DNA from 4 places in the Brucella sp. NBRC 12953 genome. Region 1 is predicted to be linked to each of the others. Evidence: predicted binding sites of a transcription regulator. Region 1 holds the regulator's gene; each other region holds the start of a gene.

Region 1 (4,642 bases):
AAAAAGCGCCCTATCGGGCGCTTTTTTATGTGCTTAAGTCAGCTTTAAAGTGGTGATTCCGGTCGTTCCTGCGACAGAAGCATCGCGCCGATTGCATCGACATGCTTCTTATCGGCGGTATAGCCGAGAGATACATTTTCCGCAGCAGGAGCCGTTTCATCAAATGTCGGCTGATAGCTTGCCACCTGTGTCATAACCGGCTTTTCAGCTGGTTTGACAGGCAGAGCAGCCAAACGATCACCACGAGCCTGTGGGCCGACGCCGCCATTCTGCTGGGTTTCTGTCGTCTTCGCTGCTTCAGCCAACGCAACCTGCACTGTTGGCTGTGCCTGCGGAACAGTCGCATCCTGCTGGTCGGTTACGTTGTAGAACGGACCTTCAGGCATGGATGGTGCCTGTGGAGTAGAAGCATAGGCCAGATTGTACGGGGTCTGTGGAACCGGATTTTCCAGTTCGCCATCGCGACCACGCTTTTCGTAGAAGGAGTTTCCGCCAGCAACCAGCACGTAATGCATGTTGCGGTAAGGGAACTTCAAGCCAGCCGTGTGGAAGAACATCGAGTTCTTAAGTGAAGGATGACGCTTGCCCTTAAGAACAGCATCGGCTGTTGCCTGAACGTCAGGCATAGCCTTTGAATTCATCTTGCGTGTCAGAACGCCGGGCGCAAACTGGTTCTTCTGACCAACAACGCCGCAGATCGTATCCGGATAGCTACCCGAAGCGAGGCGGTTCATCACGACCGTACCAACGGCCATCAGACCATCGGGGCTTGAACGGTTGGATTCGAAGAACATCGCACGTTCGAGGCATTCGCGGTCTTTGGCGGTGTATGTGAAAGTCTTGACGCCATTGACTGTCTTGACGTGGCTAGCCGCCGCCGTCTTTTCGGTTTTGGTTTTGGTCGTGCCACTGGTCGTCGTGCAACCCGTCACCAAAAATGGCGCAACCAGCAGCCCGAGAATAGCGGGCAATTTCCATTTCGAAGCGCGCGTCAACGGCTCAGTCTCATAGTTAGGACCCTTAACTGATCCAACCTGGCCTCCGCCCCGCAAAAGGCGTTTGAAACCTGGCTGTGGTGCCACCGCATAAAACTATGCAGCAGATTTGAACTAACAGAGCAGCCTTTGCACATCCTTCTAAGATGCCCGGCGCTCCAGCCAAATAGAACGAAAATCATAAAATAAACGTTCTGCTGTCACTCATTGCATTCAAGGTTTTAGAATTTTTAGGCCAAAAAAAGGCGAATGGTCAAATTCCAAAAGTCACGACACCTCCAAAACAGAGGCAGATTGAACCCGAATCCAGAGCTTAATTTTCCCCACAAACCCCTTAAATTTATTAACAAATCCTTAACGTAATTTAGCAAATCTTATAAGTTATTGATTTAACGCGATTCAATTTGCTGAAATACAGGCCACATCACTGCCTTATTTCGCCGATGTTTCAAGATTTTACGCAAGCGTCTTTTTAAGCTTTTTCGATGCTGCTTTTGACCTCGATTTCGCCGGATCTTCAACTTTGTCACGATCATTGTAACATCGTGTGATACTGGCCGTTTTGGTACGTTGTGGATATTGAATTCCGAATCGGAAGGTCGGAACTGAGTCGCAACGTTCTTGCCCATTATGCAAAACGGCCCGTCGCATTTTCAGCAACGAGCCGCTTGTATAGGGTTCTGCAAATCGAGATTTGGTTATCCGAATGAGTATCCAGCACCGCGTACCGTGCGGATAGGATCAAGCGCGCGACCAACGTTGATCGCCTTGCGAAGACGTCCGACATGCACGTCAACTGTTCTATCATCGACATAAATGTCTGGCCCCCAGACGCCATCGAGTAGCTGACTACGCGAAAAGACACGGCCCGGTGACATCATGAAATATTCGAGCAGGCGGAATTCTGTCGGTCCGAGACGGACTTCCTTTTCCTTGCGATAGACGCGATGCTGCTGGCGGTCGAGAACAAGATCGCCGACTTTCAGCACATGCGACAGCACACTCGGATTGGCGCGACGGAGCATGGCTTTGACGCGAGCCAGCAATTCCGGTGTCGAAAAAGGTTTGACGACATAATCATCGGCACCCACGCTCAGGCCACGAACGCGTTCGCTTTCTTCACCGCGTGCGGTCAACATGATGATCGGCAGACGCTCTGTTTCCGGCCACTGGCGCAGACGGCGGCACAGCTCGATCCCGGAGACACCAGGGAGCATCCAGTCCAGAATAAGAAGATCCGGCACATTTTCACGAAGTGCGATTTCGGCTTCATCGCCGCGCAGCATCGCATCAACCTGATACCCCTCGGCTTCGAGGTTATAACGCAGGAGTACACTCAGGGCTTCTTCGTCTTCAACCACAGCAATCTTGGGTGCCTGTGACATCCAGTATTTCCTATCCAAAATTTAGAGCGCCTGTGATCCGACTAAATTGGATCATGCTCTAAGCACTTGTTTTTATCGCATATACTTCCCAAAATCGCTTCGCACTTTTTGGGATGCGCTTGAGGCAGCGGAAGATACAAGCCCCCGATCGACCGCGTGCCGTCGCGTTTTTCATATTCATGCAGGCATCTGGACCGCACGAATGCGGTGCCAGATATTCTTAGGATTTACGCGCCTCGTCCACGACGATACCGTGGCTCAGGTCTTCTTTTGGGCGCTCCGCAGGCATTTGCAGACCGGTCACGATGTAATAGACCGTCTCAGCAATGTTGGTTGCGTGATCGCCAATGCGCTCGATGTTCTTTGCGCAAAACAGAAGATGCGTGCAGGCGGAAATATTGCGCGGATCTTCCATCATGTAGGTCAACAACTCGCGGAACAGCGAAGTGTACATCGAGTCAATTTCGTCATCGCGGTCGCGAACGACGTTGATCTGCTGTACCGAGCGCGTTGCATAGGCATCGAGCACGTCCTTGAGCTGGGTGAGAGCCAGCTCAGCCAAGGTTTCAAGGCCGCGATAGAGCTTGACCGGCTGGCGAGATTCCGAAACTGCAGCAACGCGCTTGGCAATATTTTTGCCAAGATCGCCAACGCGCTCCAGATCGGCAGAGATGCGGATCGAGCCGATGATTTCACGCAGATCGACAGCCATTGGCTGGCGCTTGGCGATAATCATCACGGCCTTATCATCAATCTCGCGCTCACTTGCATCGAGGATGAGATCGTCGGAGATAACACGCTGGGCAAGTGCATTGTCGGCATTGACAATCGCTGCAACGGACTGCTCGACCATGCGCTCTGCATGACCGCCCATCTCGGCGATCTTATGCGTGAGGAACTGCAGTTCTTCGTCGTAAGCGCTAACAGTATGCTGAGACGCCATAATAGACCTCAATGTAAATTGCGGGGAAGCCAAACAGCTTTGTTTTCAAACCAGCCGCCGCTCCCGTTCCAATTAATTAGCCAAAGCGACCGGTGATGTAGTCCTGCGTGCGCTTTTCGGTCGGTGCCGTGAACATCACGTCCGTATCGCCCACTTCCACCAGATTGCCCAGATGGAACATGGCAGTACGCTGCGAAACGCGTGCGGCCTGCTGCATGGAGTGTGTAACGATGACGATGGTATAGTTCTGGCGCAGTTCGTCGATCAGCTCTTCAACCTTGGCGGTCGCGATCGGATCGAGTGCCGAGCAAGGCTCATCCATCAAGATCACTTCAGGGCTGACGGCAATAGCGCGCGCGATGCACAGACGCTGCTGCTGACCACCGGAAAGACCGGTGCCGGCATCATGCAGACGATCCTTGACCTCTTCAAAGAGGCTGGCCTTCTGCAAGCTGGTGACAACGATTTCTTCGAGATCGGTCTTGTTGCGGGCAAGGCCGTGAATACGTGGGCCATAGGCGACGTTTTCAAAGATCGACTTCGGAAACGGATTTGGCTTCTGGAACACCATGCCAACGCGAGCGCGCAATTCAACAACGTCGATCTTCGGATCGTATATGTCTTCGTTGTCGAGCGTGATCTTGCCCGCGATGCGGCAACCTTCGATGGTGTCGTTCATGCGGTTAAGCGAACGCAGGAAGGTAGACTTGCCGCAACCCGAAGGACCGATCAGCGCTGTGACCATCTTTTCCGGAACTTCCAGATCGACTTCGAACAGAGCCTGCTTCTCGCCATAAAACACGCAGACCTTGTCACCGCGCATCTTAACGGAGGGGGCGTTGGTGTTCATCTTTTCTCCTACGGCTTTTTCGAGAGATCGTTCAGTCATGAGATTCATCATTTCTCTCCCGTTTACCAGCGGCGCTCAAAGCGGCGGCGCAGAATAATTGCTGCAATATTCATTACTGCTAGGAACAGGAGCAGGACGATAATAGCGCCTGATGTCCGTTCTACAAAGGCACGCTCGGCTTCATTGGCCCACATGAAAATCTGCACAGGCAGAGCAGTTGCAGGGTCCATCGGGGTTGTCGGCATATTGGCAACGAAGGCCACCATACCGATCAGCAGCAGCGGTGCAGTTTCACCAAGAGCCTGAGCCAGACCGATAATCGTTCCGGTCAGAATACCAGGTGCCGCGAGCGGCAGCACATGATGGAAAACCATCTGCGTCTTCGAAGCACCTAGCCCCAAAGCCGCCGCACGGATCGATGGTGGTACAGCGCGAAGTGCCGAACGTGTTGCGATGATGATGGTTGGCA
Region 2 (4,642 bases), on a different contig from region 1:
CGCCAAGCTTTAAACAGGCATCGCACTTCGCTTGGGAGCCAGCCGTTACAATAACGCTTGCTCCAAAGGCTTTGCCAAGCTGAATAGCCGTCGTGCCAATCCCTGACGAGCCGCCATGGATCAGCAGGGTTTCACCTTCTTTAAGGCCACCGCGTTCAAATACATTATGCCAGACCGTGAAGAAGGTCTCGGGGATGGCTGCGGCCTCAATATATCCATAGCCCGACGGCAGAGGCAGCGCAGTAGTTTCATTCACAGTTGCATATTCTGCATAGCCGCCACCGGCAAGCAGCGCCACGACCTGATCGCCGATGCGATAGCGTTTCACACCCTCGCCGATCGCAACGATGTCACCGGCAATTTCAAGCCCCGGTATGTCCGACGCGCCGGGTGGCGGCGCATAACTGCCCTGACGCTGCAACACATCTGGCCGGTTCACACCTGCCGCCCGAACCCGCACCAGCACCTCGCCTGCCTTCGGCTCGGGCACCGAGCGCTGTACGGAACGCAATACATTGGCGTCGCCCGGCTCGGAAATTTCGATTGCGGTCATCTGGGAAGGCAATTCAGCCATCATGATCAAAGCTCCTGTTCAAATCTCTCGTCGCAGAAATACCGCACACACAACTGCACAAATACATCCTGCTCATTTTCAGAGAATTCATCATCGATTTCTGGAAATATATATGCGAAGATTCAAGGTGTTATAGCATTTCCAGCAAAAGTGCGAAGCGGTTTTGCGTCGGATAATGCGTAAAAACAAACAGTTACAGCGGTTCCAACGATTCTTTCTTAACTGAAACCGCTGTAAATCTTTTCTGTCTTTATAAGCACGCCATAGACTCCGGAGGAAGGCCATGAGCGGTTTTGATGAAGAGGTCAAAAAGCCACGTGAAAGCGTCGTTCTCAGCGAGGATGAGCTGTCTCTGCTGTCGGTGATCGAAATCGACCAGCGTATCGCTTTGCTACAATCCGAAATCGAACGTCTGAAAGCAGAAAGGCTCCGAAAGGGCGACAGCCGCGCGGCTGCAGAAGCTCTTTTCCGCTGAGGCGGCACGTTTTCGCCTCAGTATCAGCGATAAATCAAAGCCACTTCAATACGGCTTCATGAAATTCCGGGAACGTAATATTGCGTATTTACATTCAGGTTCTGGCGCTGCTTTGCGGCACAGCCTTTCTCTTGATGGCCTCTGGCCTGCATGGCCTGCTGCTGCCCCTGCGCGGCGGACTTGAAGGCTTCTCCGTTGCTTCACTTGGTATGCTGGGCACGACATGGGCGGGCGGTTTTGTCGCTGGCTGCATTTTCGCCCCGCGCCTGGTGCGACGTGTCGGCCATGTCCGCGCTTTTGGCTGTTTTGCAGCTTCCGCCGCCATCATCGCTCTTTTGTCAGGCATCTATATCGATGCAATCTCATGGATCATTCTGCGAACCTTCACCGGCTTCTCGATGGCAGGCGCTTTCATGGTGATCGAAAGCTGGCTGAACGAGCGCGCCACCAATGAGTCCCGCGGCAAGATTTTCGGCCTCTATATGATGGTCAACTATGGTGCCACCATGAGCGGCCAGATGATGGTGGCAAATGGCGATATCAGGAGTGATCATCTGTTCATGATCACCGGCATTCTTTTCTGCCTGGCACTGATCCCCACCGCCATGTCGACAGCGGTAAGCCCAAAACCGCTGACCGAAGTACAGCTTGATCTCAAGGCGCTCTACCGCAATTCACCTGCCGCCTTCGTCGGCTGCATCCTGATCGGCATAGCGAATGGTGCCTGGGGTACACTTGGCGCTGTTTTCGGCGCAAAATCGGGCATTTCAACCACCGAAATCGCGCTTATGGTCAGCGTAACCATCGCAGCTGGTGCCTTGATGCAAATCCCGGTCGGGCGAATTTCCGACCTGATAGACCGGCGTTATGTTCTGGCCGGTGTAGCTTCTCTCGCAGCCTTTGTCGGTCTTATGGCCTTCATTATCGGCCCGTCCAATGGCAAGGTCATCATCATTATGACCGGCTGCTATGGCGCACTGGCCTATGCGCTTTACCCGGTTGCCGTCGCCCACGCAAACGACCATGCCTCGGCGGAAAGCTTTGTGAAAGTATCGAGCGGCTTGCTGCTGCTTTATGGCTTCGGCACGATGCTGGGGCCGCTGCTTGCAGCCGCTGCCATGGATATCTTCTGGCCATCGGGGCTGTTTGCCATCACAGCGCTCTCGCATATTTCCATCACAGCCTATGCGCTGTTCCGCTCACGCAAGAGGGCATCCGTGCCAAAGGCTGAAAAGGAACAGTTCAAGAGTATGCCGTCTGTGAAAAGTGCAACTCCTGAAGCCATGAACCTTGATCCAAGGGCTGAAGCGGAGGGCTGAGCACCCGCTTCAGATAGACAACAAAAAAGCAGCGAATATTCGCTGCTTTCTTCGGTGTCTTTTAAAGCATTTTCGGCAAAATTGCGAAGCGGTTTTGCGTGGGATAATGCGATAAAAACAGGAAATGCTCTATGGTGAGCACCTTTGCAAAATCATTTGATTTTAAAAGCTGATGTGCGGCGGCTGTTGCACAGCCGCCAATATCAGTAACAGTACCATCCTGTTGATCATCACCAACGGCGATTGAAATACCGTTTAAAACTCCTGTGTTTAATGTCGTGTCACCTGAGTTTTAAGTTTCTCGATCTGCTCCTTGAGAACGAGTTTCTTGCGCTTGAGAGAAGTAACATGCAGGTCATCAATTGCCGGTGACGCTAAAGCCTCGGAGATTTCCTCTTCCAAAGCGCCGTGCTTCTGTTCAAGCGTGGCAAGATGGGACTCGATAGCCATCATCAATTCTCCTTTGAATGATTACCCAAAGGACAGAGCCATGTAGCAGTTTTGCCAACAGAATGGCTCCATCCGCTCTCACCTGCGCAAACGCCCGGTACACCTCCTGTTATCCGGGCCAATTACGCAGTCCCGGCTGCCATTCAACAGTTTGTCAGTCGAAACTTCCGGCAACCGTTGTTCATGACAGAACAATGACACTGTGGCATGAGTTTGGTGGAAAGTCGAATTTGTTTTGGTAGCATTTTCCAATCACGAAAAATGTGATAAAGGCTTCGCTCGAAACGGGTCTGCCCCAATCTGGTGCGGCCCGTAATATCATTCTGGAACAATACGGGGCAAACCGCATGTCCGATCAGGAACAGGCCGAAATCAGATTGGCCGTAGCACGTCTGAAACAGGAACACGCGGATTTCGATGCAGCCATAAACGCCATGATGCAGGTGGGCTGCGATCAGCTGCGCATTCAGCGCATGAAAAAGAAAAAACTCGCTATCAAGGATAAGCTGCAGGAAATGGAAGATCAGGTCATCCCTGACATCATCGCCTGAGCATCTGACAAAAGACGTTTTACAGCCGGGGTTCGCCCGGCTTTGTTTTTCAATATACCAACCACCGAACGATTGAAGCGGAGCAGGAAGGATCAATGAGCGTGAGTGCAGACGTCGCCATCATCATGGGCAGCCAGTCCGATTGGGAAACCATGCGTCATGCAGCAGACACACTGGAGGCTCTCGGCATTTCCTTTGACGCCCGCATCGTCTCTGCGCATCGCACACCAGACCGCCTCGTCGCTTTCGCCAAAGGTGCAAAGGCCGAGGGCTTCAAGGTCGTGATCGCCGGTGCTGGCGGCGCGGCTCACCTTCCCGGCATGGCTGCAGCCATGACCCCTCTTCCGGTCTTTGGTGTGCCCGTGCAGTCAAAAGCACTTTCCGGACAGGACTCGCTCCTTTCGATTGTGCAAATGCCAGCAGGCATTCCGGTCGGCACGCTCGCTATCGGTCGCGCCGGTGCCGTCAATGCTGCTCTGCTTGCAGCAGCCGTTCTCGCACTTTACGACGATGCACTTGCTGCCCGTCTTGACGAATGGCGCACAGCGCAAACCGAAAGCGTCGCTGAACGCCCATCGGACGAGGTCTGATATGGCAAATTCCGCACTGAAGGCTGGATCAACGATCGGCATTATCGGCGGCGGCCAGTTGGGTCGTATGCTGGCCATGGCAGCCGCACGCCTTGGCTATGAGACGATCATTCTGGAGCCACAGGCAGATTGCCCGGCGGCTCAGGTGGCAAATCGCCAGATCATTGCAGCCTATGATGATCCCACTGCTCTTGCTGAGCTTGCAGCGGCCTCCGACGTTATCACCTATGAATTCGAGAACGTGCCGGTATCGGCCGCAGACAAGCTTGCAGAATCGGCGCTCGTTTTCCCACCACCGGCAGCGCTTGAAATCTCGCAGGATCGCTTCACCGAGAAGCAGTTCCTCAATGAAAGCGGTATTGAGACTGCGCCCTGGCGCCTTGTCGATGATGAGGAAACGCTCATTGCAGGGCTCGGTGCTTTGGGAGAACGCGGCATTCTGAAAACCCGCCGTCTCGGCTATGATGGCAAAGGGCAGGTTCGCCTGACGTCGCTTGATGAGAATGAAGCGCATGCAGCACTTGAGACAATCAAGCACGCACCGGCAATTCTCGAAGGCTTTGTCGCATTCGAGCGCGAAGTCTCGGTCATTGCAGCCCGTGATCGCGACGGCAATGTAGCAATCTTCGATATTGCGGAAAACGTTCATAAGGACGGCATTCTCGCAACCTCAACGGTTCCAG
Region 3 (4,642 bases), on a different contig from region 1:
TAAGCTTCCCAGTCTTCGATTGGACGCGTTGCAACACCGCTTTCCATCGCAGCCTTGGCAACCGCAGGAGCGATACGCAGGATCAAACGCTGATCGAATGGCGATGGGATAATGTGATCTGGTCCGAAAGTCGGTGTATCACCCGAATAGGCCCGGGCAGCAACATCAGAAGGTTCTTCGCGAGCCAATGCTGCAATAGCACGAACCGCTGCGAGCTTCATTTCTTCATTGATTGCAGTCGCACCCACATCAAGTGCGCCACGGAAGATGTAAGGGAAGCAGAGGACGTTGTTGACCTGGTTCGGATAGTCTGAACGTCCTGTGCAGATCATAGCATCGGCGCGTGCTTCGCGCGCAGCTTCCGGCATGATTTCTGGATTTGGATTAGCCAGTGCCATGATCAATGGCTTTTCAGCCATCTGCTTGAGAAGCTCAGGCTTCAGAACACCAGCCGCCGACAAGCCGAGGAAAACGTCTGCGCCGCCGATAACATCGGCCAGCACGCGTGCGTCGGTCTTCTGTGCGTACACTTCCTTCCAGCGATCCATAAGCGTATTGCGGCCTTCATAGACCACGCCTTCAATATCGCAGACAAAGATGTTTTCGCGCTTGGCGCCAAGATTAACCAGCAGGTTAAGACAGGCAAGCGCCGCAGCACCAGCGCCTGAAGTTACAATCTTGGCAGTGCCAATTTCTTTTCCAGCCAATTCCAGTCCATTGAGCACTGCGGCGGCGACAATAATTGCCGTTCCATGCTGATCGTCATGGAAGACCGGAATATTCATTTTGGCGCGCAGTTGCTCTTCAACTTCAAAGCATTCAGGTGCCTTGATGTCTTCGAGGTTGATACCGCCAAAGGTCGGTTCGAGTGCGGATACAACATCAACGATACGGTTGATTTCATGTGCATCGACTTCAATGTCGAAAACATCGATATCCGCGAATTTCTTAAAGAGAACGGCCTTGCCTTCCATCACTGGCTTGGATGCAAGTGCGCCGATATTGCCAAGGCCAAGAACCGCGGTGCCGTTTGAAATAACTGCGACCAGATTGCCACGCGCCGTATATTCGGCAGCTGCAGCGGGATCTTCATGGATGGCGAGGCAGGGGGCGGCGACGCCTGGCGAATAAGCAAGCGCAAGGTCGCGTTGATTTCCGAGCGGCTTGGTGGCTTGAATTTCCAGCTTGCCCGGCTTCGGGTAGCGGTGGAAGAACAGGGCCGCTTCGTCAAAATCCGAACGCGTGGAAGTGGAGGGGGTCTTTTTATTCGTCATTATCGCATCGCTTTCCGGTTCATGCGCGCAGCTGGGGGAGGAAACCGCGCAGGGACGCTTATTTGCGTCTTTTGAGCCATTATCGTTCTTATCTCAAACTATCAAATCACTATAGGCCCGATTTCGAGAAGCAGTTATTCCGCAGTTGAATGGTATTTCGAGTGAAACAGCTTCTTTTATGGCAACAGACATGCCACCAAGCCAATGTCGCAATCAACCGGATTTTGGTTGACGCGCGGAAATGTCCACCTGTTCCGCGCTTTTTTACCACTCAAATAATTGCGACCTTAATTTTACCGGGAATATCGCTTCGATTTTGAAAATTTGTATCCCTCATTATCTGGGATAATTTATATAAGAAATTACTTTAATAGCTAACTATATAGCACTGTTTCGTTTAATTTTTGGAGGCTTATACTTAGTAAAATTCAGTAAACAGACTAGGATATATGTGTCATGCGCAGTGGCCTTGAAAATATTGTCGTCGCCGAAACCGTTTTGTCGGATGTCGATGGTCTTTCGGGAAAACTCATCATTCGTGGGCGATCGCTCGATAATCTTGTTCCTCATACCAGTTTTGAGGATTGTATTGAGCTTCTATGGGATGGCTTGTTTGATGACCTTCCCAAGGGAGAGGAACTTCAGCGTGCGCTCGGTGAGGCTCGTGCTCAGATTTTTCATCACACCGATGCAATAGACGATGTGTTGCTTGAACTGCCGCCGATAGAAGTCGTGCGTGCGCTGATGGCCAGAATCCCCGACGGAGATGACCTTACAGCCGCTCTTTATATGGTTGCAGCTCCGGCTGTTTTCACTCCTGCCATTATGCGTATGAAACGTGGACGACAGATGCTGTCTCCCGATCCTTCTCTTCCGCATAGCGTCGACTTTCTACGTATGATGAATGTCAGGATGCCGGAGGAAATTGATGTTCAGGCCCTCAATAGCTACCTCGTATCTGTTTCTGATCACGGTTTGAATGCATCGACCTTCGCTGCCCGTGTGGTTGCTTCGACACAGGCGGGGATGACGTCATCAATTCTGGCCGCAATCGGCGCTTTGAAAGGCCCACTTCACGGCGGAGCACCTGCTCCTGTGCTTGATATGTTGGACGCGATTGGAAATGCCAAGAATGCAGAAGTTTGGCTGGATAGGGCTGTTTCCGAAGGTGAGCGTTTAATGGGGTTTGGTCATCGGATTTACCGCATTCGTGATCCCCGGGCCGTTGTAATCAAAGCCGCGCTTCATCGCATTATAGAGAGCAAAAACGCTAACAAAGACAGGCTGCATTTGGCTGAAGCGGTGGAAACTGCAGCAATCGCTGTTCTGAATAAGCATAAGCCGGAACGAATGCTGTCAACCAATGTCGAATTTTACACGGCTTTACTGCTTGAACAGCTTGATATCCCTCGCGCAGCTTTCACCTCCGTATTTGCCATGGGGCGAACATTGGGTTGGGTTGCACACTGCCGTGAACAAATAAAAGAGAACAAACTTATTCGTCCACAGTCGATCTATGTTGGTCCCAAGCTTGATACAGTCACTTAGTTTTGCATCGACATATTTGATCTCAGCCCCTGAGATAAACATTCAGATATACTGAAAATTTTGTTTGAGAGACGCGAAGTTATTGGCTTTGCGTCTCTTTTTTGACCGTCATATGTCTGTGACATGAATCGGGTTTTCTGCGCTCAAATCCGGGTTGCCATCGGAAGGACAACCAAATGAGCGATGAACAGACTGAGTCAAAGAAATACCGCACTCTGTTTATTTCTGACGTGCATCTTGGCTCCAAAGCGGCTCAGGCCGAACTTTTGCTGGACTTCCTGCGTTGCCATGATGCTGAAACGATCTATCTGGTTGGTGATATCGTTGATGGCTGGCGTCTGCGACGCAACTGGCATTGGCCACAGGAGCACAACGATGTTGTGCAGAAGCTTCTGCGCAAAAGCCGCAAGGGCGCGACAATCATTTATATTGCCGGCAACCACGATGAGTTCCTGCGCAATTTTCAGGGTACGCATTTTGGCGGCATCGAAGTGATGAACCGCGCTATTCATGAAGCGGCGGACGGACGTAAATTCCTCGTCATTCACGGCGATCAGTTCGATGTTGTGGTGCGCAATGCTCGTTTCATCGCCTATCTCGGTGACTGGGCTTACGATACGGCCATCTGGATCAACACGATCATGAGCCGCGTGCGTGCAATGTTTGGTCTGCGTTACTGGTCGTTTTCCGCTTGGGCTAAATTCCGCGTCAAGAAAGCGGTCAACTTCATCGGCAAGTTTGAAGACGTGGTTTCAGAAGAAGCACAACGCATCGGCGTCGATGGCGTTATCTGCGGTCACATCCATCATGCGACCATCGAGAAGATGAACGGCGTTGAATATATCAACACCGGCGATTGGGTAGAAAGCTGCACAGCGGTTGTCGAGCATTTCGATGGACGCATGGAGTTGCTCGAATGGACTGAACGTCTGGGCCAGAAACCATCACTCCCTGCCGTGCAAGACGCAAATCCAGGTGGAAGAATAATCAGGCTTCCGAGAGCAGCCCGAAAAGCGGTGAATGGCAGCAGATGAAGAAACTGGTCATCGTAACAGACGCCTGGCATCCACAAGTAAATGGCGTTGTGAGAACGCTGGCGAAATGCTGTGAACTGATGACCGAACGTGGCTATGAGGTGATTGTCATCTCTCCACAGGATTACCGTTCGGTACCTTGTCCGACATATCCCGAAATTCGTCTGGCCATGACGACCCCATCAGCCTTCCGCCGACGGCTCGTGAAATTGCAGCCGGACTATGTGCATATAGCCACCGAAGGTCCGCTGGGCTTCATGGCGCGGCGTGCATGTCTTAAAATGGGTTGGAGCTTTACAACAAGCTTTCACACCCGCTTTCCTGAATATCTTCAGGACAGGTTTCCAATTCCGCCAAAGTGGACTTATGCGTTCTTGCGCCGTTTTCATAATGCGGCGTCTCATACACTTGTTCCAACCCAATCAATCCTCGACGATTTGCATGGACGTGGTTTTACAGGGCTGGAGCTTTGGACCCGCGGTGTTGATCGCACGCTTTTTCATCCACGCGACGATGTTAAAAGGGACCTGCCGCAGCCGGTCTTTATCTGCGTCGGACGCGTCGCTACAGAAAAGAACCTGCCAGCATTTCTGGAGTTGAAACTGCCGGGAACGAAATTGATCGTCGGTGATGGTCCGGCACTCGACGATTTGAAAACCCGTTTTCCTGAAGCCGTTTTCATTGGCAAGAAAGAGGGCAAAGACCTCGCGCGTGTCTATGCATCGGCGGATGTGTTTGTGTTTCCGAGCAGAACCGACACGTTTGGCCTCGTTCTGCTGGAAGCCA
Region 4 (4,642 bases), 210 kb from region 1:
CGCGCACTGGTCCTATATGGACAATCTGATCCGCGATGCCGCCAAGTCGGGCCGCACGGTGAAAGTGCTCAATCTGTTTGGTTATACCGGCGTTGCATCGCTCGTTGCAGCACGCGCTGGTGCCGAAGTCACCCATGTTGACGCTTCCAAAAAGGCGATCGTCTGGGCACGCGAAAATCAGGAGATGGCCGATCTTTCCGACAAGCCGATCCGCTGGATCTGCGAAGACGCTATGAAGTTTGTGCAGCGCGAAGAACGCCGCGGCAGCTTCTACGACATCATCCTGCTTGATCCGCCAGCCTATGGTCGTGGTCCGAACGGCGAAGTCTGGCAGTTGTTCGAACATCTGCCTGCAATGGTCGATACCTGTCGTTCCATTCTCACGCCAAACGCGCTGGCCGTCATTCTGACCGCCTATTCGATCCGCGCTTCCTTCTTCGCCATTCACGAGCTGGTGCGCGACCGTTTCACCGGTCTTGGCGGAACAGTCGAATCGGGCGAACTTATTCTTCGCGAACGTGCGAGCCAACGCGCACTTTCCACATCCATGTTCAGCCGCTGGGTAGCAAAATGAGCCGAAACGACGATTTCTCCAGAAGCGGCAATAATCAGACCGGATCACGCGTGGGCCAGGTGAAAGAAGTCACCAGCCTCACCAATCCGATTGTCAAAGATTTGCGCTCGCTGGCGCTGAAAAAATTCCGCGATCAGCAGGGCGTGTTTCTGGCAGAAGGCCTAAAGCTCGTCATCGATGCCTTTGAACAGGACTGGCGCATCAAGACGCTTGTGTTTGCCAAATCCGGTAAAGGCAACAAGATGGTCGAGCAGGTTGCAGCACGCACCTTCGCTAAGGGCGGACTGGTGCTGGAAGTGACCGAAAAGATCATGGCTGCGATCACCCGCCGCGATAATCCGCAGATGGTGGTTGGCGTTTTCGAGCAGCAGTATCAGCAGCTTGCAAACCTCAAGCCAAAAGGCAACGATGTTTACATAGCGCTTGATCGTGTGCGTGATCCCGGCAATCTCGGCACTGTTATCCGCACCGCCGATGCAGTTGGCGCCAAGGGCATCATCCTGATCGGCGACACCACCGATCCTTATTCGCTGGAAACTGTGCGCGCCACCATGGGCTCGGTGTTCTCGATGCCGCTCTATAAGACAACGGAAACCGAGTTTCTAAACTGGCGCAAAGGCTTTTCGGGTCTTCTCGTTGGCACGCATCTCAAAGGCGCTGTCGACTATCGCACGATCCCTTACGCCAAAAAGCCGGTCATTCTGATGATGGGCAATGAGCAGCAGGGTCTGCCGGAAACGCTTGCTGAAAGCTGCGACAAGCTCGCACGCATCCCGCAGGCAGGCCGTGCGGATTCGCTTAATCTGGCGATTGCCACCGGTGTCATGCTTTATGAAATCCGCCGCGAGGCACTCACTCTCGATGAAAGGTCCAGCGGATGAAGCGTCATGCGGTTTTGTCGTCGTTTCTCGTTGTCATTATCGCAGTCCTGATCGATCAGGGCGTTAAATATCTGGTCGAAACCCGCATGGGCTACGGGCAGCAGATTGATCTGTTGCCCTTCCTGGCACTCTTCCGCACGCATAATGAAGGCATCGCTTTTTCGATGTTGGCATGGCTGCACGATTGGGGACTGGTCGCAATCACCGCTGCCGTTATTCTTTTCGTGCTGTACCTCTGGTGGACCAATCCGGCCAATCGCGTCTTCGCCCGCTATGGTTTTGCGCTTGTCGTGGGTGGTGCCATCGGCAATCTGATTGATCGCGTGATGCATGGCTATGTGGTCGATTATATCCTTTTCCACCTGCCGACATGGTCGTTTGCGGTCTTCAATCTCGCCGACACGTTTATCACCATCGGAGCGGCGCTAATCATTCTGGAAGAGTTTCTTGGCTGGCGGCGCGAGAAGAAGGCGGCGCGCTAAATCGCCAATCATTATTGGGATGCGCGTCGAAGCCGTCCCTATTTCATGCTCGCCGATAGGCGGCTTGAACAGTTTCGGCCTTTCGCATAATTTGTAGCCGAGAATTTAAAAGCGATTTTAAGGGGATAAGGTTCGACAGCCTGAATTGACACATTGGTGACACGGTTCTGTCATCGTCGCGTAGCACTGAATCTGTACTGCTTCGGTTAGAATGGACGTCATGTCCACGCAACCAGGCCGTGGAAAAAGCGGAAACGGTTAGAATTTGCTGAAATACCAGCAAGCACACCGTTCAGGATTGCGTGAACAACAGGATCAGGAGCGAATCATCATGTCAGTACTGCTTGGAATGGACCAGCAAATCATTGATGATACGATCATGTCGGGCATAGAAGCACAACCATCGCTTTTCGCATCTGGAAGCGACCCTATCATTCTGGGACGCATCGGATCGCTGGAAGTAAGACTAGCAAACTCCCGCGACGCAATCGAAGCGGCGCAGGAATTGCGCTTTCGCGTCTTCTTCGAAGAAATGGGTGCCCGCAAGGAAACCATCGAAGAAGTTGAATTAAGAGACGCCGACCGTTTCGACGCCATCTGCGACCATCTTCTCGTTTATGATACTGCATTGCCCGTGCCTGAACATCAGCAGATCGTCGGCACCTATCGCTTGATGCGTAGTGATCAGGCCGAAAAGGCACTCGGTTTCTATTCAGCAGACGAATATGATGTGCAGCGTCTCGCACTTTCGCGCCCAAACCTCAAACTTCTTGAGCTTGGCCGTTCCTGTGTGAAGGCTGAATATCGCTCCAAGCGCACGGTCGAGCTGCTGTGGCAGGGTGCATGGGCTTATTGCCGTCGTCATTCGATTGACGTGATGTTTGGCTGTGCATCGTTCCATGGTGCCGTGCCAGCCGCACATGCGCTGGGACTGTCGTTCCTGCATCAGAACTGCCGTGCAACGCCTGACTGGGATGTGCGCGCGCTGCCACATCGCTATCAGCCTATGGATCTGATGCCGAAGGAAGCGATCAACACCAAGGTTGCGTTGTTCTCAATGCCGCCACTGGTGAAGGGTTATTTGCGCCTTGGTGCCATGATTGGTGATGGCGCAGTGATCGATGAAGCTTTCGGCACGACGGATGTTTTCATCATCCTGCCGATTGAGCGCATTTCCAGCCGTTACATTACGTATTATGGCGCGGACGCTAACAGGTTTGTATAAAATAAAAGGCGAAGCTCAGCTTCGCCTTTTCTAATTTCACGCCCTGCCAGCCAATTCCTTCAGCTTATAAACCAGTTCAAGCGCTTCACGCGGCGTCAGCTCATCGGGGCTGATCGCTGCCACAGCCTTTGCCAATTCGCTATCCTTTGCGGCAGCCTGTGGCTTGGGCTTTTCCTGTTGCAACACAACGGAAAACAACGGCAGATCATCAATCAGCTTGTCGGCCTTACCAGAGGTTTCACCGGCTTCCAGCTGATGCAGCACATCGCGCGCACGGTTGACGACAGCTTCCGGCAGACCGGCAAGGCGTGCAACCTGCACGCCATATGAGCGATCAGCTGCCCCCTTTGCCACTTCATGCAGGAAGACGACATCATTGTCCCATTCCTTGACCCGCATGGTGACGTTGAACAGCCGGTCCAGCTTTTCAGAGAGTGCCGTCATTTCATGGAAGTGGGTCGCAAAGAGTGCGCGACAGCGGTTCTTCTCATGCAGATATTCCACTGCCGCCCAGGCAATCGAAAGCCCGTCAAAGGTTGCCGTGCCACGACCAATTTCATCGAGAATGACCAGCGAACGCTCACCCGCCTGATTAAGAATGGCGGCAGTTTCAACCATTTCCACCATGAAGGTCGAACGGCCCCGTGCCAGATCATCCGACGCGCCAACACGGCTGAACAGCCTGTCCACAACACCGATTTGTGCGGAGCCCGCTGGCACAAACGAACCCATCTGCGCCATGATCGCGATCAGCGCATTTTGGCGCAAGAAGGTCGATTTACCGCCCATATTCGGGCCGGTCAGCAACCAGATCGCACCATTTCCACCGTCCTTTTGCGGTGAGAGATCGCAATCATTGGCCACAAACGGATTGGCCGCCTGCCGACGCAATGCCTGCTCAACCACCGGATGACGGCCAGCGACGATGTTGAAAGACAAGCTGTCATCAACCAGCGGACGGCAATAGCCCTGCTCTTCCGCAAGAACTGCCAGCGAAGCTGAAACGTCGAATACCGAAAGGGCTACAGCCGCCGCACGAATACTATCGGCATGGCTGACCGCTTCCGCAGTCAGTTCTTCAAAGATTGCCAGCTCAATGGAGAGCGCACGGTCGGCTGCATTGGCGATCTTGCTTTCCAGCTCTGCCAGTTCCGTGGTGGTGAAACGCATGGCATTGGCCATGGTCTGACGATGGATGAAGCGGCCCTTCGCTTCAACCGTATCGGTCATGGTGCCTGAATTATTAGCTGTGACTTCGATGAAATAACCAAGCACATTGTTATGCTTGATTTTCAGCGTTTTAATGCCGGTTTCCTCGATGTAATCAGCCTGAAGCCCAGCAATCACACGGCGCGACTGATCACGCAGCGCGCGCATTTCATCAAGCTCGGCATTATAGCCCTGACGCACGAAGCCACCGTCGCGCTTCAAAAGAGGCATTTCCTCGGCAAGTGCGCGGTCGATATGGGCAGCAAAGCTG

What was found. The regulator PhoB, encoded in region 1, activates phosphate uptake and scavenging genes when phosphate is short. The targets are predictions, from matches to a motif close to TGTCATNNANCTGTCAT.
Positions count from the first base shown of each region.
Region 2: the regulator PhoB is predicted to act here: its motif matches at 3,002-3,018, upstream of ABWV94_RS18540 (YdcH family protein).
Region 3: the regulator PhoB is predicted to act here: its motif matches at 2,929-2,945, upstream of ABWV94_RS02810 (UDP-2,3-diacylglucosamine diphosphatase).
Region 4: the regulator PhoB is predicted to act here: its motif matches at 2,083-2,099, upstream of olsB (l-ornithine N(alpha)-acyltransferase).

Region 1 covers NZ_BAABSV010000002.1:471,295-475,936, forward strand. The annotation lists gene ABWV94_RS06120 (cell wall hydrolase) at 45-995, opposite strand; gene phoB (phosphate regulon transcriptional regulator PhoB) at 1,694-2,380, opposite strand; gene phoU (phosphate signaling complex protein PhoU) at 2,601-3,323, opposite strand; gene pstB (phosphate ABC transporter ATP-binding protein PstB) at 3,400-4,173, opposite strand; gene pstA (phosphate ABC transporter permease PstA) at 4,236-4,642, opposite strand, start outside.
Region 2 covers NZ_BAABSV010000008.1:116,165-120,806, reverse strand. The annotation lists gene ABWV94_RS18560 (NAD(P)H-quinone oxidoreductase) at 1-577, opposite strand, end outside; gene ABWV94_RS18555 (DUF1192 domain-containing protein) at 858-1,049, shown strand; gene ABWV94_RS18550 (MFS transporter) at 1,130-2,368, shown strand; gene ABWV94_RS18545 (YdcH family protein) at 2,639-2,821, opposite strand; gene ABWV94_RS18540 (YdcH family protein) at 3,166-3,369, shown strand; gene purE (5-(carboxyamino)imidazole ribonucleotide mutase) at 3,471-3,959, shown strand; gene ABWV94_RS18530 (5-(carboxyamino)imidazole ribonucleotide synthase) at 3,961-4,642, shown strand, end outside.
Region 3 covers NZ_BAABSV010000001.1:565,278-569,919, forward strand. The annotation lists gene ABWV94_RS02800 (NADP-dependent malic enzyme) at 1-1,274, opposite strand, end outside; gene ABWV94_RS02805 (citrate synthase/methylcitrate synthase) at 1,731-2,822, shown strand; gene ABWV94_RS02810 (UDP-2,3-diacylglucosamine diphosphatase) at 2,999-3,856, shown strand; gene ABWV94_RS02815 (glycosyltransferase family 4 protein) at 3,853-4,642, shown strand, end outside.
Region 4 covers NZ_BAABSV010000002.1:259,207-263,848, forward strand. The annotation lists gene ABWV94_RS05165 (RsmD family RNA methyltransferase) at 1-574, shown strand, start outside; gene ABWV94_RS05170 (TrmH family RNA methyltransferase) at 571-1,455, shown strand; gene lspA (signal peptidase II) at 1,452-1,937, shown strand; gene olsB (l-ornithine N(alpha)-acyltransferase) at 2,269-3,162, shown strand; gene mutS (DNA mismatch repair protein MutS) at 3,199-4,642, opposite strand, start outside.